3 regions of the Streptomyces sp. WZ-12 genome follow, and region 3 is predicted to be linked to each of the others. Evidence: predicted binding sites of a transcription regulator. Region 3 holds the regulator's gene; each other region holds the start of a gene.

Region 1 (9,407 bases), 2.1 Mb from region 3:
TGGCGTTGGCGGTCTTCTCCCGGTTGGTGATGCTCACCGGCGGCCGGATGCCCTTGGTGTAACCGCTCTTGCAGATCGTGGCCTTCACCGTCTGCGGGGTCACCTTCGGATTGGTCGCCCCGGGCGTGCACTTGGGGTCGGGCAGCGGCTGCTTGTCGGCCGTGTAGTGGACGTGGCAGCTCCCGGGCGCGGGCTGCTGCTGCACCGTGTACGCGGACTGCGGACCGGGGCCGACCGGTATCGCCCCGGACGGTGCGGACGCGGAGGAGGAGGCGGAACTGCCGCCTTTGGAGTCGGGGCTGTTCTTCCCGGACGAACACCCGGCGACCGTGGTCGCCAGGACGGTGACGGCCGCAACTGCGGCCCACCGGGCGGAACATGACCGTGCGCTGAGAGCCATGGACAAGGACTACCCCGCTTCGGCCCGCTCCAGCCGCGGCACGGGCGCGTGCGGGAGCACCCGCGGGGCGGACGCGCCCGCCGGCTAGCGCTCCCCGCGGAACCGCGCGCCGACCTCGCCCTGATCGGTCTCCCACCACGGCCGGGTCAACTCCGGCCGCGGAGCGTCCGCTTCCGACTTGGCGGCCGCCGACACCGCTGCTGTCGCCGACTCCGACACCGCTGCCGCCGTCGGGGCCGTCGCCGCCGGTCCGGCCACCGCCAGCTCCCGGTCCAGCCGGGCGTCCAACGCCGTCGTCTTGCGCCGCTCGTCGCGCACCCACTCCGCGAACACCGCGATCATGAACGGCAGTCCGACCAACTCCGCGATGGTCAGCATCAGTCCGCCGCCGATCATCTGGTCCTGCTGGAGGCTCGGGTCCCACGGCCGGTGCTGGGTGGCGTACCAGCCGCCCGCGATCAGCGTCCCGCTGGTCATCACCACGATCCCGGGCACCGCGTCCACCAGCCCGTCCACCAGCACCAGCAGCGCCCGCACCGGGTGGCTGCACCACGACGGCAGCAGCTCCTCCCGGGTGAGCATCGGCAGCACGAAGAGGCTGCCGACCACGAGCAGTTGGAGGTACATCAGCTCGTGCACCGGGCCGTGCCGCAGTGCCGTGGGGAAGTACGGGGTGAAGTAGATCGCCAGCTCGGAGGAGAGCACCAGCACCGTGCTGACCAGCGGGAAGGTCAGGAAGCGGAGCAGGCGGCCGGAGACCGTCGCGCGCAGCCAACGGGCCGCGCGCCGCTCCGGCGGCAGCGCCCTGAGCGCCAGCGACAGCGGGTCGCCCAGCGCCAGGCCGAGCGGCGCGATCAGGTCCAGCACGATGTTCTGCACCGCGGCCGGCCAGAACAGCTCGTGGTCGTAGACCGCCAGCCCCGACATGGTGGCCACCGCGATCGCGCCCAGCCCCAGCCCGGCGAACGCCACCACCCGGGCCGCCGGCCAGCGCTCCCCGCGCCGGGCCAGCCGCGCCACGCCCCAGGCGTACAGGCCGCCCAGGACGACGATCAGGACCAGTGCGTACGGATCGGGCTGCCAGGTGCCGAGCAGCCGGCCGGCGGTGAGCTCCGGCAGTCCGGCCGCGAGGGTCTGCGCGGGCGGGCCCGCGGCCGGGACGAGCGTCGTGGTCGCGGCCGCCGCGAGGGGGGAAACTGTCACGGCCCACCACGCTAGCCCCGCCCGCTGACGATCTACCGGCGGGGCACCCCTCGCGGGCGGCCGGCGGTCACTCGCCCAGTGCCCGCAGTTGCTCCAGGAACCACCGCGTGGGCGGCAGCGCCGTCGCCGCGGCCGCCAACCGGGCGCAGCGCGCGGCCCGCTCCCCGGCCGGCATCGTCAGCCCCGCGTGCAGCGCCCGCGCGGTCTGCGCCACGTCGTACGGATTGACCGTGAGCGCGTCCGCGCCCAGCTCCTCCCAGGCGCCGGCCTCCCGGGAGAGGACCAGGGCGCACCCCGCGTCGGAGACCACCGGCACCTCCTTGGCGACCAGGTTCATCCCGTCCCGGATCGGGTTGACCAGCGCCACGTCCGCCAGCCGGTACGCCGCCAGCGACCGCGCGAAGTCGTCCTTGACGTGCAGCACCACCGGCTGCCAGGTGGCCGTCCCGTATTCCGCGTTGATCTCCTCGGCGAGCGCGCCGACCCGCGCGGTGTAGTCGCGGTAGACGGCCAGGTCCTGCCGCGAGGGGTAGGCGAACGCGAGGTGCACCACCCGCTCCCGCCACTCCGGCCGGTCGGCCAGCAGCCGCCGGTAGGCCAGCAGCCCGCGCACGATGTTCTTGGACAGCTCCGTCCGGTCCACCCGGACGATCGTCTTCCGGTCGGCCCCGCCGATCTGCTCGCGCAGCGCCGCCATCCGCTCCTCGACGTCCGGCCGCCGGGACCGCTCCCGCAGGAACTCCGCGTCCGCGCCCAGCCCGTGGACCCCGATCCGGGTCCGGTGCGCCTTCTCCTCCGGCACCACCGTGACCACGCTCGGCGTCTCGTGCCGCGGCCAGTGCGCGGTGCAGTCCGGCCCCAGCGCCCGCTCGCAGCAGGCGGTGAACGCCCGCGCCCAGCGCTCGGTCAGGAAGTTGGCGCGGTCGGCGCCCAAGATGCCGAGCAGCAGCCGCCGTTGGACGTCGTCGGGCAGTATCGCGAAGTACTCCGGCGGTGCCCACGGGGTGTGCGAGAAGTGCGCGATCCGCACGTCCGGCCGGGCCTCGCGCAGCATCCCCGGCACCAGCGCCAGGTGGTAGTCCTGCACCAGCACCGCGGCCCCGGGGCCCGCGCAGTCCGCGAGCGCGCCGGCGAACGCCGCGTTGTACGCCTCGTACGCCGCCCACTGGTCCCGGAAGTCCGCGTCGAACGCCGGCTCCAGCGGCGTCTGGTACAGCATGTGGTGGACGAACCACAGCACGGAGTTGGCGATGCCGTTGTAGGCCGCGGCGTGCACCTCCGCCGGGATGTCGAGCATCCGCACGCGCTGCCCGCCGGTGTCCGCGACGTCCAGCGGCCCGCCGGTCCGCCGCACCGCCTCCCGGTCGCCGTCCCCGAGCGCGGCACAGACCCACACCGCGTCTGTCTCCGGCCCGATGGCCGAGAGTCCCGACACCAGCCCCCCGCCGCCCCGCTTGGCGGTCAGTTCCCCGCCCGCTCCCAGGGCGTACGACACGGGTCCGCGGTTGGACGCGACGAGGACCTCGGCACCTGGCTGGACCGGACTGCGCTCGGAGACCGTCTCGGAGACCATGTCGCGACATTAACCCGTCGGGGAACCGCGCAAACGTACGGACCGCCCTCAGGCGGCCCGCCGTTCCGCGTATTCGGGTATCTCCGCCATCGGGGGCCGCTCCTCGGTGTCCACCGCGGTCGTGTGCGGCACGAAACCGTTCTCCCCGCGGTCGAACTGGGTCAGCCGGGGGCGGATCAAGTGGCCGCGGGCCAGCCGGAGTTGGGCGGTACGGTAGATGGCGGCGGCCATCCGGCCGAGCGCCTGGCCGCCCTGGTGGCGGTGCTTGCGGACCCCGACGTCCACCTGGGCCAGGGCGTCCAGCCCGACGGTGTGCAGGGCGTCCACCAGCAGGCCCAGCTCCACGCCGTAGCCGACCGGGAACGGCAGCCGCTCCAGCAGCGAGCGCCGGGCCGCGTACTCCCCGCCCAGCGGCTGCACGAAGCCGGCCAGTTGGGGCCAGTGGAGGTTGAGCAGCGGCCGGGCGACCAGCTCGGTGACCCGCCCGCCCTGGCCCGGCGCCGGGCCCTGCCCGGTCTCCAACGGCCGGTCGTACATCGCCTTGACGAACTGGACGTCCGGGTCGGTCAGCAGCGGTCCGACGATCCCCGAGACGAAGGTGGCGGAGAACTCCCGCAGGTCGGCGTCGACGAAGCAGACGATGTCGCCACCGGTCACCATCAGCGAGCGCCAGAGCACCTCACCCTTGCCGGGCAGCGCGGGAATACGGGGCAGCACGCTGTCCCGGTGGACGACCCGGGCGCCGGCCGCCGCGGCGACCTCGGCGGTGTGGTCGGTGGAGCCCGAGTCCAGCACCACCAGCTCGTCGACCAGCGGCACCTCCCCGGTCATCAGGTCGGCGTGGATCGCGGCGACGATGGCGCCGACCGTCGCCTCCTCGTCGAGCGCGGGCAGTACCACGCTGACCGTCTGGCCCGTCTGGCGCTTGGCCTCCAGCAGCCGCGTGAGCGGGCGGTCCGCGGCGGACCAGGAGCGGCCGGCCAGCCAACGCTCCACTTCTTCCAGCACGTCTACGACTCTCCTCGGTGGGTCCCGAACGGGAGCCCGTTATGTGATCCATCTCGCGGACCGGACGACTATCTCAACGGTCAGTGGCTTCGGTTACAGTCTTGAACAACGCGGACGCGCCCCGCATGTCGGGGTCGCCGCGTGACAAATGCCTGGGCTCCGCCCAGCGCCATAGCGCTCATCCAGAGGGGCAGAGGGATACGGCCCGTTGAAGCCCCGGCAACCCTCCAGCCGGTCTCCGCCGCACGACAGCAGTGCGCGCGCGAGGCTCCCGGCTAGGGAAGGTGCCAAATCCGTCTCGCGGCGAAATGCGCCGTGAGGAAGATGAGGAGAAAGGGCCTCGCCTCCATGGCTGTGCAAGCAACCGAACCCACCCCCGCCGTCGCCCTCGGCCCCGCCGTCGCGCTCTCCTGCCGCGAGTGCGCACAGCGCTTCCCGCTCGGCCCGATCTTCGCGTGCCAGGAGTGTTTCGGCCCGCTGGAGATCGCCTACGACCTGCCGACCGGCGACCCCGAGGGCCTCAGGAAGCGGATCGAGTCCGGTCCCGCCAACATCTGGCGTTACGCCCCCCTGCTGCCCGTCCCCGCCGACGTGGCCGACAAGCCCAACCTCAACCCCGGTTTCACCAAGCTGGTCAAGGCCGACCGGCTCGCCGCCGAACTGGGCGTCACTGGCGGCCTGTACGTCAAGGACGACTCCGGCAACCCGACCCACTCCTTCAAGGACCGGGTCGTCGCGATCGCCGTCGAGGCCGCCCGCGCCTTCGGCTTCACCACCCTCTCCTGCTCCTCGACCGGCAATCTGGCCGGCGCGGTCGGCGCCGCGGCGCGCCGCGCGGGCCTGAAGTCCTGCGTCTTCATCCCGCACGACCTGGAGCCCGGCAAGGTCGTGATGGCCGCGGTCTACGGCGGGGACCTGGTCGCCATCGAGGGCAACTACGACGACGTCAACCGCTTCTGCTCCGAGCTCATCGGCGACCCGCTGGGCGAGGGTTGGGGCTTCGTCAACGTCAACCTCCGCCCGTACTACGGCGAGGGCTCCAAGACCCTGGCGTACGAGATCTGCGAGCAGTTGGGCTGGCAACTGCCGGACCAACTGGTCATCCCGATCGCGTCCGGCTCCCAGCTCACCAAGATCGACAAGGGGCTGAAGGAGCTGATCGCCCTCGGCCTGGTCGAGGACAAGCCGTACAGGATCTTCGGCGCGCAGGCCGAGGGCTGCTCGCCGGTGTCCGCCGCCTTCAAGGCCGGGCACGAGGTCGTCAGGCCGCAGAAGCCGAACACCATCGCCAAGTCGCTGGCGATCGGCAACCCGGCCGACGGCCCGTACGTGCTGGACATCGCGCGCCGCACCGGCGGTGCCGTCGAGGACGTCACCGACCCCCAGATCGTGGACGCCATCAAGCTGCTGGCCCGTACGGAGGGGATCTTCGCGGAGACCGCGGGCGGGGTGACCGTCGGCGTGACCAGGAAGCTGATCGAGGACGGCGTGCTGGACCCGTCGTTGACCACGGTGGTGCTGAACACCGGCGACGGGCTGAAGACCCTCGACGCCGTCGCCGCCGGGCCCACCGCCACCATCCGCCCGGACCTGGACGCGTTCCGCGCGGCCGGCCTGGCGGACTGAGCCGGCCCCGCCCCTCCCGCACCCCCTCTCCCCGCAGCCCTGGAGGCAGCAACATGAGCGTCACCGTCCGCATCCCCACCATCCTGCGCACGTACACCGGCGGCCAGGCCGAGGTCCCGGCCGAGGGCGCGACCCTCTCCGAGGTGATCGCCGACCTGGAGAAGAACCACTCCGGCATCGCGGCCCGGGTGCTCGACGACGCCGGCAAGCTCCGCCGCTTCGTCAACGTCTACGTCAACGACGACGACGTCCGCTTCGAGCAGGGCCTGCAGACCCCGACCCCGGAAGGCGCGGGCGTCTCGATCATCCCGGCGGTGGCCGGCGGCTGCTGAGGCCCCTCGACCGCCCCGCGCGGAGCGCGCAGATCGAAATTGCGCCAACTCTGTCCCGGTGGTGTCCGGAAATTGCCCCGTCCGTGCCAAACGGATGGGGCAATTCCGTGTGGTGAAAGGGGATACCATTGAGGCGATCCCCCTCCGTTTATCTCCGCGTGCATGCCGAACGCATATGAGATCGCGGTGACTTGTGCGCAAGTTGTGTGCGCAATTTGTCGTCTGTGTGGCTTATTCCTGGCCCGACTTGCTCTGGAATAACGGCATTTGAGCGCATACGGCCGTTTCCCTGACTCCAGAATTCTCGTCCGATTGACCTGTTGCGCTGGGCATCGGTCCAGATACATTCAGCGGCGGTCGACGCGTTCCGGCGCACACCCCACGGACCATTCCCAGGGGTGAGGTCTGACCCGGGTCCGCGGAGTGCGGTCCTGTGCAAGGGCCAGTAATAGGGGAGTTAGGCATGGCTCAGGGCACCGTCAAGTGGTTCAACGCGGAGAAGGGGTACGGCTTCATCGCGGTCGACGGTGGTGCGGATGTTTTCGTCCACTACAGCGCGATCCAGATGGACGGGTACCGCACCCTTGAGGAGGGTCAGCGGGTCGAGTTCGAGATCTCGCAGGGCCAGAAGGGGCCACAGGCGGACATGGTCCGGGTCGCCGCCTGAGGCGGCGACCGACCGCATCGTTGGGAAGAAGGCCCGCACCCCCGCGCACGGGGTTGCGGGTCTTCTGCTGTTCCCGGGCCCGGAGTTCGGCCCCGTCCCGCCGTGCTACGCGGGCGCGCGGGGCGCGCGCACGGTGGCAGGGGTGGCCCCGCGAGCCGGGTGGCCACCGGTCGGGCGCCCGCGTCCACCCGTCGCCCGACCGTCATCCCCGGGGCAGACATCTCCCATGCCGCTTGCACTCGATGGGTGCGAGTGCTAATCATTGCGTTAGCACTCTCCTCGTGAGAGTGCTGAATGTGGACCGGGTCGGTGAGGCCCGCAGGCCGGGTGGGGCAAGGAACCGCACGGCACGCAGGCCGTCCGTCGCGGGCGCCAGCACGGTCCGGAGCTTCCTCCCCCAAGCTCGGCTTGGTTCGAGTCGGGGGTACCCCCATCAGTCCGGAGGGACCACTTCACATGGCCAAGATCATCGCGTTCGACGAGGAGGCGCGGCGCGGCCTTGAGCGCGGTATGAACCAGCTCGCCGACGCCGTCAAGGTCACCCTCGGCCCCAAGGGCCGCAACGTCGTCCTTGAGAAGAAGTGGGGCGCCCCCACGATCACCAACGATGGTGTGTCCATCGCCAAGGAGATCGAGCTGGAGGACCCGTACGAGAAGATCGGCGCCGAGCTGGTCAAGGAGGTCGCGAAGAAGACGGACGACGTCGCCGGTGACGGCACGACGACCGCGACCGTCCTGGCCCAGGCGCTGGTCCGCGAGGGCCTGCGCAACGTCGCCGCCGGTGCCAACCCGATGGCCCTGAAGCGCGGCATCGAGAAGGCCGTCGAGGCCGTCTCCGGTGCGCTGCTCGACCAGGCCAAGGAGATCGAGACCAAGGAGCAGATCGCCTCCACCGCGTCCATCTCCGCCGCCGACCCGCAGATCGGCGAGCTCATCGCCGAGGCCATGGACAAGGTCGGCAAGGAAGGCGTCATCACCGTCGAGGAGTCCCAGACCTTCGGTCTGGAGCTGGAGCTCACCGAGGGTATGCGCTTCGACAAGGGCTACATCTCGGCGTACTTCGCGACCGACATGGAGCGCATGGAGGCGGCGCTTGAGGACCCGTACATCCTCATCGTCAACTCCAAGATCGGCAACGTGAAGGACCTGCTGCCTCTCCTGGAGAAGGTCATGCAGTCCGGCAAGCCGCTGCTGATCATCGCCGAGGACGTCGAGGGCGAGGCCCTGTCGACCCTGGTCGTCAACAAGATCCGCGGCACCTTCAAGTCCGTCGCGGTCAAGGCGCCCGGCTTCGGTGACCGCCGCAAGGCCATGCTCGGCGACATCGCCATCCTCACCGGTGGCACCGTCATCTCCGAGGAGGTCGGCCTCAAGCTGGAGAACGCCGGTCTCGACCTGCTCGGCCGCGCCCGCAAGGTCGTCATCACCAAGGACGAGACCACCATCGTCGACGGTGCCGGCGACAGCGAGCAGGTCCAGGGCCGGGTCAACCAGATCCGCGCCGAGATCGAGAACAGCGACTCGGACTACGACCGCGAGAAGCTCCAGGAGCGCCTCGCGAAGCTGGCCGGCGGCGTGGCCGTCATCAAGGCCGGTGCCGCGACCGAGGTCGAGCTGAAGGAGCGCAAGCACCGCATCGAGGACGCCGTTCGCAACGCGAAGGCGGCCGTCGAGGAGGGCATCGTCGCCGGTGGTGGCGTGGCCCTGCTGCAGGCTTCCTCGGTCTTCGAGAAGCTGGAGCTGGACGGCGACGAGGCCACCGGTGCCGCCGCCGTGAAGCTGGCCCTGGAGGCCCCGCTCAAGCAGATCTCCGTGAACGCCGGCCTTGAGGGTGGCGTCATCGTGGAGAAGGTGCGCAACCTGACCCCGGGTCACGGCCTGAACGCCGCGACCGGCGACTACGTCGACATGATCGCCGAGGGCATCATCGACCCGGCCAAGGTGACGCGCTCCGCGCTGCAGAACGCCGCCTCCATCGCGGCGCTGTTCCTCACCACCGAGGCCGTCATCGCCGACAAGCCGGAGAAGGCCGCCGCTGCCGGCGCGCCGGGCGGCATGCCGGGCGGTGACATGGACTTCTGATCGACCTCTGGTTGATCTCGTCCGTTCCGTTCGCCGGGGCGGCACCTCCCTCCAAGGGGGTGCCGCCCCGGCGGCGTTGTATCCGGCGCCCGCGTCCCACGGGCCCTCGGGCCGTATGGCTGACGGTCCTTACGGCAGGCGCACTCCGCCGGCACGCTGACGGGACGTCAAACCCGTGGGCGGGCACGGCCGGATACCGCGTTCAGGGGATCGGTTCGGCCTGACGGGTGGCGGCTCGGCGCGCCTCCACCCGGCGCTCCTACGTGGAGGGCCATGCCGGGGAGAACCTTCGCACTAGGCCCCCGCCCCCCACCCGGAACAGGACCGCCCGTGCCGAACGTCCCGAACCCCACGCGGACCGGTGACCGCACCGCCTACGAGCCCGTGGTCGCGCCCACCACCCACTACGCCGGCCGGGAGGCGACGGCGGCCGTCCTCTTCGGCGCCGCCGCCCTGCTCTACAACTGGTGGCTGCTGGAATTCCGGCTCCCCACCGGCCTCGACCCCCGGCACTCC
Region 2 (9,407 bases), 840 kb from region 3:
GCCGGCGGCCGGGGCCTCTTCCTCTTCCTTCTTCTCGACGACCAGGGTCTCGGTCGTGAGCAGCAGGGAGGCGATGGAGGCGGCGTTCTCCAGGGCGGAGCGGGTGACCTTGACCGGGTCGATGACGCCGGCCTTGACCAGGTCGCCGTACTCGCCGGTGGCGGCGTTGAAGCCGTTGCCCTTGTCGAGCTCGGCCACCTTGGAGGTGATCACGTAGCCCTCAAGGCCGGCGTTCTCGGCGATCCAGCGCAGCGGCTCGACGGCGGCGCGGCGGACCACGGCGACACCGGTGGCCTCGTCGCCGTCCTTGCCGAGGTTGCCGTCCAGGACCTTGACGGCGTGGACGAGGGCGGAGCCACCACCGGAGACGATGCCCTCCTCGACCGCGGCGCGGGTCGCGGAGATGGCGTCCTCCAGGCGGTGCTTCTTCTCCTTGAGCTCGACCTCGGTGGCCGCACCGACGCGGATCACGCAGACGCCGCCGGCCAGCTTGGCGAGGCGCTCCTGGAGCTTCTCGCGGTCCCAGTCGGAGTCGGTGGCCTCGATCTCGGCCTTGATCTGGGCGACGCGGCCCTGGACGTCCGCGCTGTTGCCGCCGCCGTCGACGATGGTGGTGTCGTCCTTGGTGATGGTCACGCGGCGGGCGGTGCCGAGCACGTCCAGGCCGACCTGGTCGAGCTTGAGGCCGACCTCTTCGGCGACGACGGTGCCGCCGGTGAGGGTGGCCATGTCGCCGAGCATCGCCTTGCGGCGGTCGCCGAAGCCGGGGGCCTTGACGGCCACCGCGTTGAAGGTGCCGCGGATCTTGTTGACGACGAGGGTGGAGAGGGCCTCGCCCTCGACGTCCTCGGCGATGATCAGCAGCGGCTTGGAGGCGCCGGCCTGGATGATCTTCTCCAGCAGCGGCAGCAGGTCCTGGATGGAGGAGATCTTGCCCTGGTGGATCAGGATGTAGGGGTCGTCGAGGACGGCCTCCATGCGCTCCTGGTCGGTGACCATGTACGGCGAGAGGTAGCCCTTGTCGAAGGCCATGCCCTCGGTGAAGTCCAGCTCCAGGCCGAAGGTGTTGGACTCCTCGACGGTGATCACGCCGTCCTTGCCGACCTTGTCCATCGCCTCGGCGATGAGCTCGCCGACCTGGGCGTCCTGGGCGGACAGCGCGGCCACGGCGGCGATGTCGGACTTGTCGTCGATCGGGCGGGCGGTCGCCAGCAGGTCGTCGGAGACGGCCTTGACGGCGGCGTCGATGCCCTTCTTCAGGGCGGCGGGAGAGGCACCCGCGGCGACGTTGCGCAGACCCTCGCGGACCAGAGCCTGGGCCAGCACGGTGGCGGTGGTGGTGCCGTCACCCGCGATGTCGTTGGTCTTGGTCGCCACCTCCTTGACGAGCTGGGCGCCGAGGTTCTCGTACGCGTCCTCGACCTCGACCTCGCGGGCGATGGTGACGCCGTCGTTGGTGATGGTCGGGGCGCCGAACTTCTTGTCGATCACGACGTTGCGGCCCTTGGGGCCGATGGTGACCTTGACCGTGTCGGCCAGCTTGTTCACGCCGCGCTCAAGGGCGCGACGGGCGTCCTCGTCGAACTTCAGGATCTTCGCCATGGGTGCTTCAAGTCCTCTCGTTGCGATCGTCGGCCTCGCCGCCGTGACCGCTCTCGCGAAAACGAACTGCGCCCCTGCCCCGGTCGGTGAGAACGCGGGAACCAGGGGCGCAGATCAGGGCAATTCCGGGTGACTTACTTCTCGACGATCGCGAGCACGTCGCGCGCCGAGAGGACGAGGTACTCCTCGCCGCTGTACTTCACCTCGGTGCCGCCGTACTTGCTGTAGAGAACGACGTCGCCGACCTTGACGTCGAGCTCGACGCGCTTACCGTCCTCGAAGCGACCCGGACCGATGGCCAGGACGACGCCCTCCTGGGGCTTCTCCTTCGCGGTGTCCGGAATGACCAGGCCCGAGGCCGTGGTCTGCTCGGCGTCGAGCGGCTGGACCACAATGCGGTCCTCAAGCGGCTTGATGGCAACCTTGGAGCTGGCGGTCGTCACGATCCGACCTCCCCCTTCGGAGATCTCACGGGGTTAACTGTCTGAGGTGGCGACCAGGTGGATCCGTCGTCGCGGGTGCCGGACCTGCCCGTCGCTGTGTTGGCACTCTCCGTCGGGGAGTGCCAACACTGAGACTATGACGCCGTTAGCACTCGGTCAAGCGGAGTGCCAGCGCGGCGGAGACGCGTACCGTGTCTGCTGCCGGTCGGCCGGGCGTGGAGTCGGACACACCTTCCCGCTCGGCCGCAACCAGGCCCGTGGCTGCCCCGTCTTGTCCCCGGGACCGCTGACACCGGGCCGCGACCCGGCCGCCCTGCGGCCCTGACCCATCGATGGCGGAGGAACCGTGCGTGGACTGACCAGCGCTCCCCGGGATTCCGGGGGACCGGAGAGCGACGCCGAACGCACCATGACGTTCGCCGCGCTGGCCCAGGCCCCGAACCGTCGGCGGACTGAGGCCTGGCTGCTGGGCTTTGTGGTGCTCATCACCGTCTTCGGCTACGCCTACACCGAGTTGTCCATGAAGGGGCAGCTCCCCGGCGGGCTGGCCGGCTTCGCGGTGAGCATGTTCTTCATCGCGCTGGTGCCGCACCTGGTCGTCCGCCGGTTCGCGCCGCGCGCCGATCCGCTGATCCTGCCGTTGGCGACCATGCTGACCGGGATCGGGCTGGTGCTGCTGCACCGGCTGGACATCACCTACGCGGAGAAACCCCGGCTGAAGATCGCGCAGGCGGCGACCGGGCAACTGGTGTGGACAGTGATCGGGGTCGCGGTCTGCATCGTGATCCTGATGGTGCTGCGCGATCACCGGTTCCTGCAGCGCTACATCTATCTGACGATGGCCGTCGCGCTGGTGCTGTTGATGGCGCCGGCGTTCTTCGGCGCTGACCAGTTCGGCGCCAAGCGCTGGATCATGGTCGGGCCGCTGTCGATGCAGCCCGGCGAGTTCGTGAAGATCATGATCGTGGTGTTCTTCGCGGGCTATCTCACCGTGAACCGCGATGCGTTGGCGCTGTCCGGGCGCCGGGTGATGGGCATGCAGTTGCCGCCGGGCCGGCAGCTCGGGCCGATTTTCACGATCTGGGTGATCAGCCTGCTGGTGCTGGTCTTCGAGCGCGACCTGGGCACCTCGCTGATCTTCTTCGGCGTCTTCGTGATCATGCTCTACATGGCCACCGAGCGCACCAGTTGGGTGGTCTGCGGTCTGCTGATGGCCGTGGTCGGCGCCGCCGTCGTCGGCTCGACCGAGCCGCACGTCAAGGGCCGTGTGATGGCCTGGCTGCACCCGATGGACATCTTCCTGCCGGAGAACAAGCGACCGCCGGGCCTGATCTCCGACCAGGCCGCCCAGGCACTGTTCAGCTTCGGCAGCGGCGGCATCGGCGGCACCGGGCTGGGCCAGGGCCACCCCGAGCTGATCGGCTTCGCCGGCAACAGCGACTTCATCCTCACCACCGTCGGCGAGGAGCTGGGCCTGGCCGGGGTGATGGCCGTGCTGCTGCTCTACGGGCTGCTGGCCCAGCGCGGCCTGCGGGTGGGCCTGACCGCCCGCGACCCGTTCGGCAAGCTGCTGGCCGTCGGCCTCGCCGGTGCGCTGCTGCTCCAGGTCTTCGTCGTCACCGGCGGCGTCACCGGGCTGATCCCGCTGACCGGTAAGGCCCTGCCGTTCCTCGCCAAGGGCGGTTCGTCACTGGTCGCGAACTGGGTGATGGTGGCGTTGCTGCTACGGGTCAGCGACAGCGCCCAGCGGCGCCGGGAGCCGGTCCGTCCGGCCCCGGAGCGGCCGGACGCGGACGCCACCCAACGGGTGCCGCGGATCACCGGGAACGAATCCGGGGCCTGACGACGCCAGGACCGCCCCCGTGCCGGCCCGCGGACCATCCGCGGGCCGACGCGGGCGCGTGGCCCACAATGGTGCCGATGACCGACCTCGACACCTTCTCCGCACTGCTCGCCCCCGAGGGGCAGCAACTCCTGGCCGCGCTGCGGGACTACGACCCGGCGGACGAGCTGGCCACCGCCACCCGGCTCCGCCGCGACCACCCCGCCCCGCTGGTCTCCGCCGCGCTCGGGCAGGCCCGGCTGCGGCAGCGGGCGGCCGCGAAGTTCGGCGCGGACGCCGCGCTGATGTACTTCACGCCCAACGGGGTCGAGCAGTCCACCCGCGCCCCGGTGGCCGCCCACCGCGCCGCCCGGCTCAGCGCGCTGGGCGTGCGGACCCTGGCGGACCTGTGCTGCGGGATCGGCGGCGACGCGCTGGCGCTGGCCCGGGCCGGGGTCCGGGTGCTGGCCGTGGACCGCGACCCGCTGGCCTGCGCGGCGGCCCGGGCCAACGCCGAGGCGCTGGGGCTGGCGGACCGGATCGAGGTGCGGTGCGCGGACGTCACGGAGGTCGACACCGCCGGGTACGACGCGGTGTTCGTGGACCCGGCGCGGCGCACCAAGGCCCGCGGCGGCCGTGTCTTCGACCCGGAGGCGTACTCGCCGCCGCTGTCCTGGGCGGTCGGGGCGGCCCGCACGGCGCCGTTCGCGGCGTTGAAGATCGCGCCCGGGGTGCCGCACGAGGCGCTGCCCGAGGACGCCGAGACGGAGTGGATCTCCGACGCGGGGGACGTGAAGGAGGCCGTCCTGTGGTTCGGCACCGGCCGGGGCGGCGCCCGCCGCGCCACCCTGCTGCCCGCCGGGGACTCCCTGGTCGGCGCTGGTCTGCCTGATCCCGCGCCGGGGACGGTCGGCGGCTGGCTCTACGAGCCGGACGGCGCGGTCATCCGCGCCCACCTGGTCGCGGACGTCGCCGAGCAGGTCGGCGGCCGGCTGATCGACCCGACGATCGCCTACGTGACCGCGGACCACCTGGTGCCGACGCCGTACGCGACCGCCTACGCGGTCACCGACGTGCTGCCGTTCAACGTCAAGAAGCTCAAGGCGCTGCTGCGGGAGCGCGGGGTGGGCGTCGCGGTGATCAAGAAGCGCGGGTCCGCGGTGGAGCCCGAGGAGCTGCGCCGGAAGCTCAAGTTGGCCGGGCCGCACTCCTGCACGGTCTTCCTCACCCGCGTCGCCGGGGCGCCCACGATGCTGCTGGGGCACCCGGCGGCCGAGGGCGCCTGACCGACCGGCGGCCCGCTCAGACCAGGTCGGTCAACTCCTCGGCGTAGACCCGGGAGAGCGGCTGCGGGCCCACGTACTGCTGGCAGCTGCACTGCCGGGCCTCGTAGCGGACGGGCTTCTTCTCGGCGTCCCAGGCGACGGCGGACTCGACCGTCTCGTGGCAGCGGCCCTGCTTGTCGTGCTTGGCGAGGTGGTGCTCGCAGCCGCACACCGGGACGGGCGGCTGGTCCGCGGCCTCCAGGGCCAGGCGGTCCTCGCGCCGGGCCTCGATGAGGGCCAACTTCCGCTGGTGCCGGGTCTTCAGCGCCGTGCGGACCGTGTTGCGGGCCGCGCCCGCGGCGTAGACCGCCGGTCCGGCCAGCATGAAGAGATACCACCAGTTCACCGCGCGCCCCCGCTTCCCCGTGCGTGACCCGGGCGCTTCCCCCGCGCCCGGCCACCAGGATACGGGCCGCGCCGGGGCCCAACGGGCGCCGGACGCCTACGAGTACAGGTTGTCCTTGCTCAACTCGTGGAAGTGGTCGTGGTCATGGGCGTGCCCGTGGCTGTGACCGTGGTCGTGGCCGTCCGGGGCCGGGACGTGGGTCTCGGTGACCGGCAGCGAGGAGTCCGCGGAGAGCTCCCAGGCGGAGGCCGGGCGGTTGCGGGCCACCATCTCGGCGCCCAGGGCCGCGACCATCGCCCCGTTGTCGGTGCACAACTTGGGCCGCGGCACCCGCAGTCGGATGCCGGCGTCCTCGCAGCGGCGCTCGGCCATCGCCCGCAGGCGGGAGTTGGCCGCCACCCCGCCGCCGATCATCAGGTGGTCCACGCCGTTGTCCTTGCAGGCCCGCACGGCCTTACGGGTCAGCACGTCGACGACCGCCTCCTGGAACGACGCCGAGACGTCCGCCACCGGGACCTCCTCCCCGGCCGCCCGCTTGGCCTCGATCCAGCGGGCCACCGCGGTCTTCAGGCCGGAGAAGGAGAAGTCGTAGCGCGGGTCGCGGGGGCCGGTCAGCCCGCGCGGGAAGCGGATCGCCTCCGGGTCGCCCTCGCGCGCGTAGCGGTCGATGACCGGGCCGCCGGGGAAGCCGAGGTGGAGCACCCGCGCCACCTTGTCGAACGCCTCGCCGGCCGCGTCGTCGATGGTCGAGCCGAGCGGGCGGACGTCGGAGGTGATGTCCGGGGCCAGCAGCAGCGAGGAGTGGCCGCCGCTGACCAGCAGCGCCATCGTCGGCTCCGGCAGCGGGCCGTGCTCCAGCTGGTCGACGCAGATGTGCGAGGCGAGGTGGTTGACGCCGTAGAGCGGCTTGCCCAGCGCGTAGGCGTACGCCTTGGCGGCCGAGACGCCCACCAGCAGCGCGCCGGCCAGGCCGGGGCCCGCGGTGACCGCGATGCCGTCCAGGTCGGAGGGGGCCACCCCGGCCTCCTTCAGGGCGCGCTGGATGGTGGGAACCATCGCCTCCAGGTGCGCGCGGGAGGCCACCTCGGGCACCACCCCGCCGAAGCGGGCGTGCTCGTCGACGCTGGAGGCGACCGCGTCGGCGAGCAGGGTGTGACCGCGGACGATGCCGACGCCGGTCTCGTCGCAGGAGGTCTCGATGCCGAGGACGAGCGGTCCGCCGCGGGAGTCAGCCATGTTCACGTTCCTTGTACGGAGGGTGCTTCGGAGGAGGTCTGGGAGGGGCGGCGCATCACCAGTGCGTCGACGTTGCCGGGTTGGTAGTAGCCGCGGCGGAAGCCGATCGGCTCGAAGCCGAAGCGCTCGTAGAGGCGCTGGGCGCGGGCGTTGTCGACCCGCACCTCCAGCAGCACCTCGTGGCACTCGAAGGCGGTGGCGGCGCCCAGCAGCGCGGCCAGCAGCCGGCCGCCGAGTCCGGTGCCCCACTGGTCGCGGGCGGTGGCGATGGTCTGGACGTCGCCGGTGCCGTCGATCGCGGCCAGACCGCCGTAGCCGACGATCCGGCCCGCCCGCCCGTCGCCCGGCAACCGCCCCTCAACGATGCCGCTGCGCGGCGGCGCCTCCACTTCGGCGACGAGATAGCGGCGGGTGGCCAACGGGCCGCGGGCGTGGGCGAGTTCGGACCAGAACATCCCCGGTGACCAGGCGTCCTCGGGGAACAGGTCGCGCTCCAGCTCCAGTACGCCGGCCAGGTCCCACCACCGCATCTCCCGCAGGGTGGCGGGGGATGCGGTCACGGTCGCGTCCGCGGGACCGCTCACTTCGGGGTGACCACCTTGTAGTTGGCGGGCACCTGGGCGTCGGGGCGGCGCAGGTACAGCGGGCGCGGCGGCAGCAGCTCCTCGCCGGCGGCCAGCTTGGCGGCGGCCAGTTCGGCGAGCGCGGCGGCGGACTGGTGCGCGGGGCCGTCCCGGTGGACGCCGGTGAAGACGGTGTCGTAGAGCAGCGCGCCGGCGCCGACGGCCGGGACGCCGGCGACCTGCTCGGCGATGTCGGCGGGGCGGTCGACGGCGGGCTCGGTCAGCCGGGTCCGGGCGTCCGCGAAGCGGGCCCAGTAGACCTCCTTGCGGCGGGCGTCGGTGGCCACGACGAACGGCTCGGTCAGGCCCGAGGCGTGGGCGATGCCGTCCAGCGAGCACAGGCCGTGAACGGGCACGTCCAGCGCCGCCCCGAAGGTGGTGGCGGTCACCAGCCCCACCCGCAGCCCGGTGTACGGGCCGGGGCCCACGCCGACGACGATGTCGGTGACCTCGGCCAGCTTGTGCCCGGCCTCGGCCAGCACCCGGTCGACGGTCGGCAACAGCAGTTCGCCGTGCCGGCGTGCGTCCACTTCGCCGGCGGCGGCGAGGGTGCGGGAGCCGTCGTGGAGCGCGACGGTGACGGCGGGGGTGGCGGTGTCAAGAGCTAGCAGCAGCACGCCTTAAAGACTACGGCGCGGCGGGCGGTGCCCGTTCCGGTGCTACCGTCGGTCCCCAGTCAGCCCAAGCCCACAGCCTGCCCGTTCGCGGGCGGGAGCGTACGGAAAGGTGGCACCGCGGTGCCCGCTAAGAGCAGCACGATCGTCACCGGTCTCACCGCGGCCGCCCTGGTCGTGATCGGCCTGCTCGGCTACCAGGCGTCCGCCGCCGCGTCCGGCCCGCTCGCTCCGGTACGGGGCGACGCGAAGGCCGCCGCCCACCAGCCGGCCGCCACCGACCAGCACGACAAGAAGGACAAGCCGCCGGCCCCGGCGCCCGTTCCGGAGCAGTCCGGCACCGGCAAGCGCGTGGTCTACGCGCTGGGCGCCAAGCGGGTCTGGCTGGTCGGCGCGGACGGCACCGCGCAGCGGACGTTCGCGGTCGCGCCGAGCGCGGTGAGCCCGACGCCGGGGACGTACCCGGTCACCTCGCGGTCGGTGAGCGTGACCGGCTCGGACGGGGTGGCGATCGAGCACGTGGTGCGGTTCGCGGCCGTGAACGGCGTGGTCATCGGCTTCAGCGCGGCGGTCGACGGCTCGACGCCCGCGCCGACCGGCCCGAACGCGAAGAAGACCGGCGGCATCCGGGAGTCGCGCGAGGACGGCGCGGCGCTGTGGGACTTCGCGCTGCGCGGCGTGCGGGTCGTCGTCGTTCCCTAGCCGCTCGCTCAGGGGCCGCGTCCGCCGACGCGGCCGGCCGCCTTGCGGGCCCCGCTCGCTTCGCCCCTACGGACTACGCGGCGTCGCGCCCCGGAGTAGACGGGGCGGACGCCTGCCCAGCGCTTTCCCCCACATCGTGCCGTTCGCCCGCTTTTTCCTTTTCTGCGCGCGGCCCCTCCGCGACGTCCGGCGGCGTGGAGACGGCGGTGGCCGCGGCGCAGGCCGCGAGCAGTTCGTTCATCGTCGGCGCCGCGCGGCGCGCCTCCTGCTCGGCGCGCCCGGCCGCCGGGGTGGGGGCGGACTGGTGGGGGGACATGGACGCCTCCCGGGCTCCTGGGGCAAGCGACTGGGGTCAGGCTCTACTTAGGCACACCTAACCAGGGCTCTCACACCCATGTGACCATGCCCGGCACCCGCCGCGCAACATCTTGCCGACGGCTTGTCGGAAACTACCGGGCCGGCTGGCCCGATCAAACGCCCTTCGGGCCCGCCCGTCAGCAGGTCTCCAGCTCGGGAAGGCCGGCGTCCGCCCAGCGCGCGCCGATCCCGGTGACCGTCACCTCGCGGACGTCGTCCACGTCCTCCTCCGGGTGCCCCACCAGCCCACCGGGAGCGTCAGCGCCCACGGCCCGCCCGATGACGACGTGCAGCCGGTCCTCCGACAGCTCCTCGACCTTGCCGTCGCCCCACTCGA
Region 3 (9,407 bases):
CGGGTGGCCGACGACCAGCACGTTCCCGTCCGTCACCGACGCCGCGATCCGGGACTCCTTGGAGCCGGGGACCAGGTGGTCCACCAGGACGCCGAGGCGGGCGTCCGGGCCGGGGGAGAACGCCGCCACGATGGCCGGGAGGTCGTCGATGCCCTCCAGGTACTCCACCACGACGCCCTCGATCCGTAGGTCGTCGCCCCAGACGCGCTCCACCAACTCGGCGTCGTGCCGGCCCTCCACGTAGATGCGGCCGGCGCGGGCGACCCGGGCGCGGGCCCCGGGGACCGCGAGGGAACCGGAGGCGGTGCGCGCCGGCCCGCTCGCCGCCGGGCGGGCCGGCGGCCGGACGAGGGTGACGGTCCGGCCCTCCAGGAGGAAGCCGCGCGGCGCCATCGGGAACACCCGCTGCTTGCCGAAGCGGTCCTCCAGGGTCACCGTCGTGCCCTCGGCGGTCTTCTCGCACCGGATGACCGCGCCGCAGTAGCCCGTGGCCACCTCCTCCACGACCAGCCCGGGATCGGCCGGCACCTCGGGCACCGGCTTCGGCTTCTTCCAGGGGGGAGTGAGGTCGGGGCTGTAGTGCCTGCTGTGCATGGGGGTTGGTTCCCTACGGGTCGGGGATCGGACGGTCGGTCGGGTGGGGAGGAGCGGCGCCACGGGCGGTGGGCCGGTGTGCACACCGGGAAGAGTGCGAGGTCAACGGCGGTCGTGGCGGGGCGAGTTGGCGGTTCCGAAGCGAGCGGCCAGGGCGTCCCGTTGCGCGCGGACGAAGGCCGCGTCCACCACCGCGCCGTGCCCCGGCACGTAGTGGGCGTCCTCGCCGCCCAGCGTCAGCAGCCGGTCGAGCGCGGCGGGCCACCGCCCGGGCACCGCGTCCGGACCCGCCTGGGGCTCGCCGGACTCCTCCACCAGATCGCCGCAGAAGACGACGTCCCGTTCACCGGGCCGGCCGGGTACCAGGACGGCCAGGTCGTGGGCGGTGTGACCGGGGCCGACGGCGGCCAACAGCACCTCCCGGTCGCCGAGGTCGAGGGTCGTTCGGTCGTCCACCTGGTGGCGCGGGACGACCAGGTGGTCCGCGGCCTCGGCGGCGGCCTGCGGGGCCACGCCGTGCCGGACCGCGTCCTGCCGCAGCGCCTCCCCGCCGTCCCGGAGCAGCCCGGCCACCCCCGCCGCGCCGTACACCTCGACGCCGGCGAAGGCCGCGGTGCCCAGTACGTGGTCGAAGTGCGGGTGGGTGAGCGCGACATGCGTCACATCGCGGCCCAGCACCCCGCGGACCGTGCGGCGCAGCTCCGCCCCGGCGGCGAGGGTCGGACCGGTGTCGACGAGCAACACCCCGCCGGCGCCGGCGATCATGCCGATCGTCTCGTCCCAGCCGGGCATCCGGCGCCGGACGACGCCGGTGCCGAGCCGCTCCCAGCCGGCCTCTTCCCAAGTGGTGCGCATGGCAGGACGCTAGCGCCCCCGCGATAGCGTTGCCCCGCACCCGGTGGAAACCCGGCGGAAAGCCGGCGGGCACGAGCACCTCGTGGGGCGCACCGCGATGCGCCTGTGGCGCGGGCCCGGAGCGCCAACGAGCCGTCGTATAAGGGATTTCCAAGGGATCGCTCAGGGAACTCTCCGGGGCGGCCCCGGGTCGGATCAGGCGGTGGTGGGTAAGCCCTCAGTGCGCCCGCCCTTGCTGTATCCGCTCCGCCCGGCCGTACACTGGCTGCGGGTCTGGCACTCGGGCCAGGTGAGTGCCAGTGAAGAGACGACCGGCGGGACGGCCGACTGGAGGTGGCGGAAATGCTCAGTGAACGCAGGCTCGAAGTGCTGCGCGCCATCGTCCAGGACTACGTAGGGACGGAGGAGCCGGTCGGCTCCAAGGCCCTCACCGAGCGCCACAAGCTGGGCGTCTCCCCGGCCACCGTCCGCAATGACATGGCGGCCCTGGAGGACGAGGGCTTCATCGCCCAGCCGCACACCAGCGCCGGCCGGATCCCGACCGACAAGGGCTACCGCCTCTTCGTCGACAAGATGGCCGGCGTCAAGCCGCTGTCCGTCCCCGAGCGGCGGGCGATCCAGAATTTCCTGGACGGCGCCGTCGACCTCGACGACGTGGTGGGCCGCACCGTGCGGCTGCTGGCGCAGCTCACCCGACAGGTCGCGGTGGTGCAGTACCCGTCCCTGACGCGGTCCACCGTCCGGCACGTCGAGCTGCTGGCGCTGGCCCCGGCCCGGCTGATGCTGGTGTTGATCACCGACACCGGCCGCGTCGAGCAGCGGCTCATCGACTGCCAGACGCCGTTCGGCGAGACGTCCCTGGCGGACCTGCGCGCCCGGCTCAACAGCCGGATCGTCGGCCGCCGTTTCACCGACGTCCCGCAGCTCGTGCAGGATCTCCCGGAATCCTTCGAACAGGACGACCGGGCCACCGTATCGACAGTACTGTCGGTGTTGCTGGAGACTTTGGTGGAGGAGACCGAAGAGCGGTTGATGATCGGCGGCACCGCCAATCTGACGCGCTTCGGGCATGATTTCCCCCTGACCATCCGGCCGGTGCTGGAAGCCCTTGAGGAGCACGTGGTGCTGCTCAAGCTGCTCGGGGAGGCCAACGACTCGGGCATGACCGTACGCATCGGGCATGAGAATGCTCACGAGGGCCTGACGTCCACCTCGGTCGTCACCGTCGGATACGGTTCGGGCGACGAGGCCGTCGCGAAATTGGGCGTGGTCGGACCGACCCGCATGGACTACCCCGGAACGATGGGAGCGGTACGCGCAGTGGCACGTTACGTCGGACAGATCCTCGCGGAGTCGTAAGTGGCCACGGATTACTACTCGGTCCTCGGCGTCAGCCGTGACGCCTCGCAGGACCAGATCAAGAAGGCTTTCCGGCGGCTGGCGCGCGAGCTCCACCCGGATGTGAACCCGGATCCCAAGACCCAGGAGCGGTTCAAGGAGATCAACGCCGCCTACGAGGTCCTGTCGGATCCGCAGAAGAAGCAGGTCTACGACCTCGGTGGCGACCCCCTCTCGCAGGCCGGCGGCGCCGGTGGCGCGGGCGGCTTCGGCGCGGGCTTCGGGAACTTCTCCGACATCATGGACGCGTTCTTCGGCACGGCCTCGCAGCGCGGCCCGCGCTCGCGGACCCGCCGCGGCCAGGACGCGATGATCCGCCTCGAAATCGAGTTGAGCGAGGCCGCGTTCGGCACCACCAAGGACATCCAGGTCGACACCGCCGTCGTCTGCACCACGTGCAGCGGCGAGGGCGCCGCGCCGGGCACCTCGGCGCAGACCTGTGACATGTGCCGCGGCCGCGGCGAGGTCTCGCAGGTCACCCGGTCCTTCCTGGGCCAGGTCATGACGTCCCGACCCTGCCCCCAGTGCCAGGGCTTCGGCACGGTCGTCCCGACCCCGTGCCCGGAGTGCGCGGGCGACGGCCGGATCCGCTCCCGCCGCACCCTCACGGTCAAGATCCCGGCCGGTGTCGACAACGGCACCCGGATCCAGTTGGCCGGCGAGGGCGAGGTCGGCCCCGGCGGCGGCCCCGCCGGCGACCTCTACGTCGAGATCCACGAGCTGCCTCACCCGGTGTTCCAGCGCCGCGGCGACGACCTGCACTGCACGGTCACCATCCCGATGACCGCGGCGGCGCTGGGCACCAAGTGCCCCCTGGAGACGCTCGACGGCATGGAGGATGTCGACGTCCGGCCCGGCACCCAGTCCGGCCAGTCGATCCCGCTGCACGGCCGCGGCGTGACCCACCTGCGCGGCAACGGCCGCGGCGATCTGATCGTCCACGTCGAGGTGCAGACCCCGAGCAAGCTGGAGCCCGAGCAGGAGGAACTGCTGCGCCGGCTGGCCAAGCTGCGCGGCGAGGAGCGCCCGCAGGGACAGTTCCAGCCCGGGCAACAGGGGCTGTTCTCGCGGTTGAAGGACGCGTTCAACGGGCGGTAGGCGCACGGGTCGGGGCGGTGGTCAGGGGGTTTCCCGCGGCCGTCGCCCCGGTTCTGGGCAGGGCGAGGGGCGTGACACGATGTGGGCATGCCCACCGCGCTCACCGATCTCTGCCGCCACCCCATCGTGCAGGCCCCGATGGCGGGTGGTGGCTCCGGACCCGAGTTGGCCGCCGCCGTCTGCGAGGCCGGCGGCCTCGGCTTCCTGGCGGCCGGCTACAAGACCGCCGACGGCATGTACCAGGAGATCAAGCAACTGCGCGGGCTGACCGGCCGGCCCTTCGGCGTCAACCTCTTCATGCCGCAACCCCCGTTGGCCGACGCCTCCGCCGTCGCGGTCTACCGCGAGCAACTCGCCGGCGAGGCCACCTGGTACGAGACCGAGCTCGGCGACGCGGACGCCCCCGCCGACGACGGCTACGAGGCCAAGCTGGCGATCCTCCGCGACGACCCGGTGCCGGTGGTCTCCTTCACCTTCGGATGCCCCTCGCGGGCGGTCCTCGACGCGTTCGCCAAGGTCGGTACGTACACCATCGTCACGGTCACCACGGCCGCCGAGGCGCAGGCCGCGCAGTGGTCGGGGGCCGACGCGGTGTGCGTGCAGGGCGTGGAGGCGGGCGGCCACCAGGGCACCCACCGGGACGACCCACACGCCGACGGCACCGGCGCCGGGCTGGGTTTGGTGGCGCTGCTGGCGCAGGTGCGGGAGACGGTGCAGATCCCGGTGATCGCCGCCGGCGGGCTGATGCGCGGCGCCCAGATCGCCGCGGTGCTGGCCGCCGGCGCCACGATGGCGCAGCTGGGCACCGCCTTCCTGATCACCCCCGAGTCCGGCGCCCACCCGCTGCACAAGCAGGCGTTGATCAACCCCCTGTTCACCCATACCGAGTTGACCAGGGCGTTCTCCGGGCGGCCGGCCCGCGGACTGGTGAACCGTTTCCTTCGCGAGCACGGCCCGTACGCCCCGGCCGCCTACCCGGCCGTGCACTACCTCACCTCCCCGGTCCGCAAGGCCGCCGCCAAGGCGGGCGACGCCCAGGGGATGAACCTCTGGGCGGGGCAGGGCCATCGGCTGGCACGGGAGCTACCCGCCGGGCAGTTGGTGGAGGTCCTGATGGCCGAACTCGACGCCGCCCGCGCCGCGTTGGCCAACGGCCGCCTGCCCGAAGCCGGTTGCGGCACGGGCGGAGATGCCGGTTGCGGCACGGGCGGAGGTGCGGCATGACCGCCCCCGTCTTCCTCGTCGACGTCGAGGCGCTCGCCGGTGTACGGGCCGGCGGCACGCTCACCCTGGACGGCCCCGAGGGTCGGCACGCGGTGTCGGTGCGGCGGCTCCGCGTCGGCGAGGAGATCGTCCTGACGGACGGCGCAGGCACCGGCGCCGAGGGCACCGTCGCCGCCGTCGAGGGCAAGGACCGGCTCACCGTCGCCGTCACCGCGCTGCGCACCGAGGAGCCGCCGGCGCCCACCCTCACCGTCGTGCAGGCGCTGCCCAAGGGCGACCGCGGGGAACTGGCCGTGGAGACCATGACGGAGACCGGGGTGGACGCCATCGTGCCGTGGCCCGCGGCCCGTTGCGTCACCCAGTGGAAGGGCGAACGGGCCGCCAAGTCGCTCGCCAAATGGCGGGCCACCGCACGGGAGGCCGGCAAGCAGTCCCGCCGACTGACCTTCCCGCAGGTCACCGACCCGCTGTCGACCAAGAAGGTCGCCGAGCTGCTCGCCGACGCCGACTTCGCCGCCGTCCTCCACGAGGAGGGCAGCAGCCCGCTCGCCACCGCCGAACTCCCCACCCAGGGCTCGATCGTGCTGGTCGTCGGCCCAGAAGGGGGCGTCGCGCCGGAGGAGTTGGCGCTCTTCGCCGAGGCAGGGGCGAAGCCGTATCGGTTGGGGGCGAGCGTGTTGCGGACGTCTACCGCGGGGACGGCGGCAGTGGCGTTGCTGCTGGGGCGCACGGGGCGCTGGGGCTAGGTTCGGCCCCCGTTGTCGCCTTCCCCGCCGTGGGCCTGCGGCCGGCTGGGTCCCACGTTGTCGGCTTTCCCGCCGTCGCCCTGCGGCCGGCTGGTTCCCACGTTGTTGGCTTTCCCGCCGTGGGGGTTGCGGCTCCGCTGCGCGGGGCGGTGCCGCTGCGCGGGGCGGGTGGGGTTGTTGTCCGCTGCGCGGGGCTGTTGGGTGCGGTGACGGGCCTGCGGGGTGGGTGTGCAGGACTGCTTCGCTTTACGTCCTGCACACCCACCCCTCCGGCCCGCCCCCTCCCGTTGGGGGTGGTGAAGGGGGCGGCGGGGGTTGGGCGTTGTGGTGCTCTGGAGGTCAATGCCCAGGCTGGGGGCCCGGGTTGGTCAGGTGAGGAGTTCGGCGGTCAGGGTGATGTTCTTGACGCCTGCCAGGGCCTGGCTGACGGGGCAGTTCTGCTTGGCGTCCTGGGCCGCGGACTGGAAGTCGGGGGCGGAGAGGCCGGGGACGCGGGCCTTGACGGTGAGGGCGATCGCGGTGATGCCCTCGCCGGGCTGGAAGGTGACGTCGGCCTGGGTGTCGAGGCTTTCGACGGTGTGGCCCTTGCCGGCCAGGCCGTGCGAGAGGGCCATCGAGTAGCAGGAGGAGTGGGCCGCCGCGATCAGTTCCTCGGGGCTGGTGACGCCGTTCGGCTGCTCCGCGCGGGCGGGCCAGTTCACGTCGTAGGTGCCGACCTTGGAGGACTCCAGGGCGACGGTGCCCTTGCCCTGGAGGAGGTTGCCTTCCCAATGGGTCTTGGCGGTGCGCGTGGTTGCCATGGTGCATAACTCCCGTTTGTGGGGCCAATGCGGTCTTGAGAGGTCAGCTTAGGGTCAGACCGGTCGCGATCCGCAGGATCGACTCCGGGCCTCCTGGACCGGCCCGCGGGGCCGCCCGGGGTGATCGGCTAGCATCCGGAGGGCGTACGCACGGTGCGTACGGCGCACGCCGCGCGACCCGGGAGGAGCCCACCGGTGGCGGGAAAACCGCAGGCCGACTGCCTGTTCTGCAAGATCGTGGCGGGAGAGGTACCGGCGACGATCGTCCGTGAGACGGAGACCACCGTCGCCTTCCGCGACATCAATCCCCAGGCACCCACGCACGTCCTGGTGATCCCCAAGGCGCACTACCCGGACGCGGCGTCGCTCGCCGGCGCCGAGCCCGAGGTGATCGCCGACATACTGCGCGAGTCACGCGAGGTCGCCGCCGCGGACCAGATCGAGGAGACCGGCTACCGGGTCGTCTTCAACACCGGCGCCGGCGCCGGCCAGACCGTCTTCCACGCGCACCTGCACGTCCTCGGGGGCCGCGGCCTCCAGTGGCCTCCCGGATAACGAGCCATGTCGGTACGCGAACTGGTCGTCCTCGGGACCGCCAGCCAGGTCCCCACCCGGCACCGCAACCACAACGGCTATCTGCTGCGGTGGGACGGCCAGGGGCTGCTCTTCGACCCGGGCGAGGGCACCCAGCGGCAGATGCTGCGGGCCGGCGTCGCCGCCCACGACCTCAACCGGATCTGCATCACCCACTTCCACGGCGACCACTCGCTGGGCCTGGCCGGGGTGATCCAGCGGATCAACCTCGACCGGGTGCCGCACCCGGTGACGGCCCATTACCCGGCCAGCGGCGAGCGGTTCTTCGAGCGGCTGCGGTACGCCACCGCCTACCGCGAGACCGTCAAGATCGCCCAGCGGCCGGTCTCCGCCGACGGTGAACTGGACCGCGACAAGAGCTACGTCCTGACCGCGCGCAAGCTCTCGCACCCGGTCGAGTCGTACGGCTACCGGCTCACCGAGCCGGACGGCCGGCGGATGCTGCCGGAGCGGCTGGCCGCCCACGGCATCGCTGGACCGGACGTCGGACGCCTCCAACGGGACGGCGAACTGGGCGGCGTGACCCTCGACGAGGTCAGCGAGGCGCGGCCCGGCCAGAGCTTCGCCTTCGTCATGGACACCCGGCTGTGCGACGGCGTCCACGCCCTCGCGGACGGCGTGGACATGCTGGTGATCGAGTCCACGTTCCTCGACGAGGACGTCCAACTGGCGAAGGACCACGGACACTTGACGGCCGGCCAGGCGGCGAAGGTGGCCGTCGACGCCGGGGTGCGGCACCTGGTGCTGACGCACTTCTCGCAGCGCTACGCCGATCCCGCGGATTTCGAGCGGCAGGCGCGGGCGGTGGGCTTCGCCGGCGAACTCACCGTCGCCAGGGACCTGTTGCGGATCCCGCTGCCCAAGAGGCGCTGACCCGCGGCCCGTAGAGCGGGACCCCGGCGCCCCTGGGCGAGCGCCGGGGCCGCACGCCTCACGGCAGGTAGTACATCGGGTTCGGCAGCTTGAAGGTGCGCCGCGCGGCGCCGCCCTCCAGGTCGCTGTACTGGTCGCCGAAGTTGGCGACGATGCGGTAGCCGAGGGACTCGATGTGCTTGCGGGTGCCCGACTTGAAGCCGATGGTCGAGCAGGTCGTGCCGCACGGCAGGTAGGACGGCGGGTGCTCCTTGTCCCGCAGGTAGACGTGGGCGCGGTCCAACGGGACGTCGTAGCCAACGTTCTTGAGGTTGCGCACGCTCCAGTCGCGCTGGGCCTCCTTGCGGCCGGTGACGAAGAAGACCTCGGCGCCCTTCTTGTGCGCCCAGGTGACCAGGTCGTTCATGCCGAACACCGCGGCCATGTCGGTGTGTTCGAGGTACTCGTCCTGGGACTTGGGTGTGAAGTTGAAGCCGACCTTCAGCTCGTAGTTGTAGGTCAGCAGCGTGGTGTCGTCCATGTCCAGGACGATCGCCGGCTTGGCCTTCCCGGTGTCCTTCTTGGCCAGCGCGTGCGCCAGGTAGGTGCGCGCCTTGGCCTCGATGCCGCGGACCTGGCGGGCGTAGTTGCTGGTGGGGGAGGCGTAGTGCTCGCCGTCGGCCGTCACCGTGTCGCCGTAGTACGCCTTGATCTTGTCCTCGACCTGCGTGAGGTTGGGGATCTCCTTGTCGGTGCGCGGCACGGAGTGCTCGGCGGTGGCCTGGCCGGCGCCGAACACCGCGGTCCCGGCGACGAGGACGGCGGCCACCGCGCCGCCCAGGCGGACGCGGCGGGAGAGGACGGGACGGGGCATGCGCGGCTCCTTCAGGAATCAGGGTGGTCCCGGGTAGGTGTAACAGAGGCGGTGCGCGACTATCTACGCGCGGAGACTAACGGATTGATAAAGGGTGGGGACCGGGTGTCCGAACCGGGGCTCAACTGGACTGTCCGGTAAGCCCCTTGACGGTATACCGACCCGCTCCTTAGCCTCCATCCCGATCCATGGATGTTGTCTACATATGGAGACGAACGCCGATGGTCGCCCCCCGCCCCGCGGACCTGCTCGTCGCCGAGGTCCGCCTCACCCCGGTCCTGATCGCCGACCCCCCACTTCTCAACACCCAAGGCGTGCACCAGCCGTACACCCCGCGCCTGATCATCGAGGTGGTCACCGAGGGCGGCGCCA

The links. Region 3 encodes HrcA, which represses chaperone genes, less so after heat shock. Its sites were predicted from a motif close to TTNGCACTCNGNNNNNCNGAGTGCNAA; they were not measured.
Region 1: the regulator HrcA is predicted to act here: its motif matches at 7,077-7,103, upstream of groL (chaperonin GroEL).
Region 2: the regulator HrcA is predicted to act here: its motif matches at 2,191-2,217, upstream of groES (co-chaperone GroES).

Annotation. Positions count from the first base shown of each region.
Region 1 covers NZ_CP118574.1:3,910,028-3,919,434, reverse strand. The annotation lists gene PV796_RS16465 (hypothetical protein) at 1-400, opposite strand, end outside; gene PV796_RS16460 (cytochrome c oxidase assembly protein) at 485-1,519, opposite strand; gene PV796_RS16455 (alpha,alpha-trehalose-phosphate synthase (UDP-forming)) at 1,671-3,176, opposite strand; gene PV796_RS16450 (glucosyl-3-phosphoglycerate synthase) at 3,225-4,184, opposite strand; SAM riboswitch class I at 4,360-4,515, shown strand; gene thrC (threonine synthase) at 4,533-5,810, shown strand; gene PV796_RS16440 (MoaD/ThiS family protein) at 5,864-6,142, shown strand; gene PV796_RS16435 (cold-shock protein) at 6,606-6,809, shown strand; gene groL (chaperonin GroEL) at 7,266-8,891, shown strand; gene PV796_RS16425 (DUF998 domain-containing protein) at 9,222-9,407, shown strand, end outside.
Region 2 covers NZ_CP118574.1:5,130,072-5,139,478, reverse strand. The annotation lists gene groL (chaperonin GroEL) at 1-1,602, opposite strand, end outside; gene groES (co-chaperone GroES) at 1,737-2,045, opposite strand; gene PV796_RS22325 (FtsW/RodA/SpoVE family cell cycle protein) at 2,455-3,888, shown strand; gene PV796_RS22320 (class I SAM-dependent methyltransferase) at 3,966-5,153, shown strand; gene PV796_RS22315 (hypothetical protein) at 5,170-5,517, opposite strand; gene tsaD (tRNA (adenosine(37)-N6)-threonylcarbamoyltransferase complex transferase subunit TsaD) at 5,635-6,774, opposite strand; gene PV796_RS22305 (GNAT family N-acetyltransferase) at 6,777-7,304, opposite strand; gene tsaB (tRNA (adenosine(37)-N6)-threonylcarbamoyltransferase complex dimerization subunit type 1 TsaB) at 7,355-8,014, opposite strand; gene PV796_RS22295 (hypothetical protein) at 8,135-8,713, shown strand; gene PV796_RS22290 (hypothetical protein) at 8,787-9,029, opposite strand; gene tsaE (tRNA (adenosine(37)-N6)-threonylcarbamoyltransferase complex ATPase subunit type 1 TsaE) at 9,208-9,407, opposite strand, start outside.
Region 3 covers NZ_CP118574.1:5,969,906-5,979,312, forward strand. The annotation lists gene PV796_RS25755 (DUF3097 domain-containing protein) at 1-594, opposite strand, end outside; gene PV796_RS25760 (MBL fold metallo-hydrolase) at 697-1,449, opposite strand; gene hrcA (heat-inducible transcriptional repressor HrcA) at 1,792-2,808, shown strand; gene dnaJ (molecular chaperone DnaJ) at 2,809-3,945, shown strand; gene PV796_RS25775 (nitronate monooxygenase) at 4,033-5,169, shown strand; gene PV796_RS25780 (16S rRNA (uracil(1498)-N(3))-methyltransferase) at 5,166-5,915, shown strand; gene PV796_RS25785 (OsmC family protein) at 6,284-6,715, opposite strand; gene PV796_RS25790 (histidine triad nucleotide-binding protein) at 6,911-7,270, shown strand; gene PV796_RS25795 (ribonuclease Z) at 7,277-8,182, shown strand; gene PV796_RS25800 (HAD family acid phosphatase) at 8,241-9,035, opposite strand; gene PV796_RS25805 (enolase C-terminal domain-like protein) at 9,257-9,407, shown strand, end outside.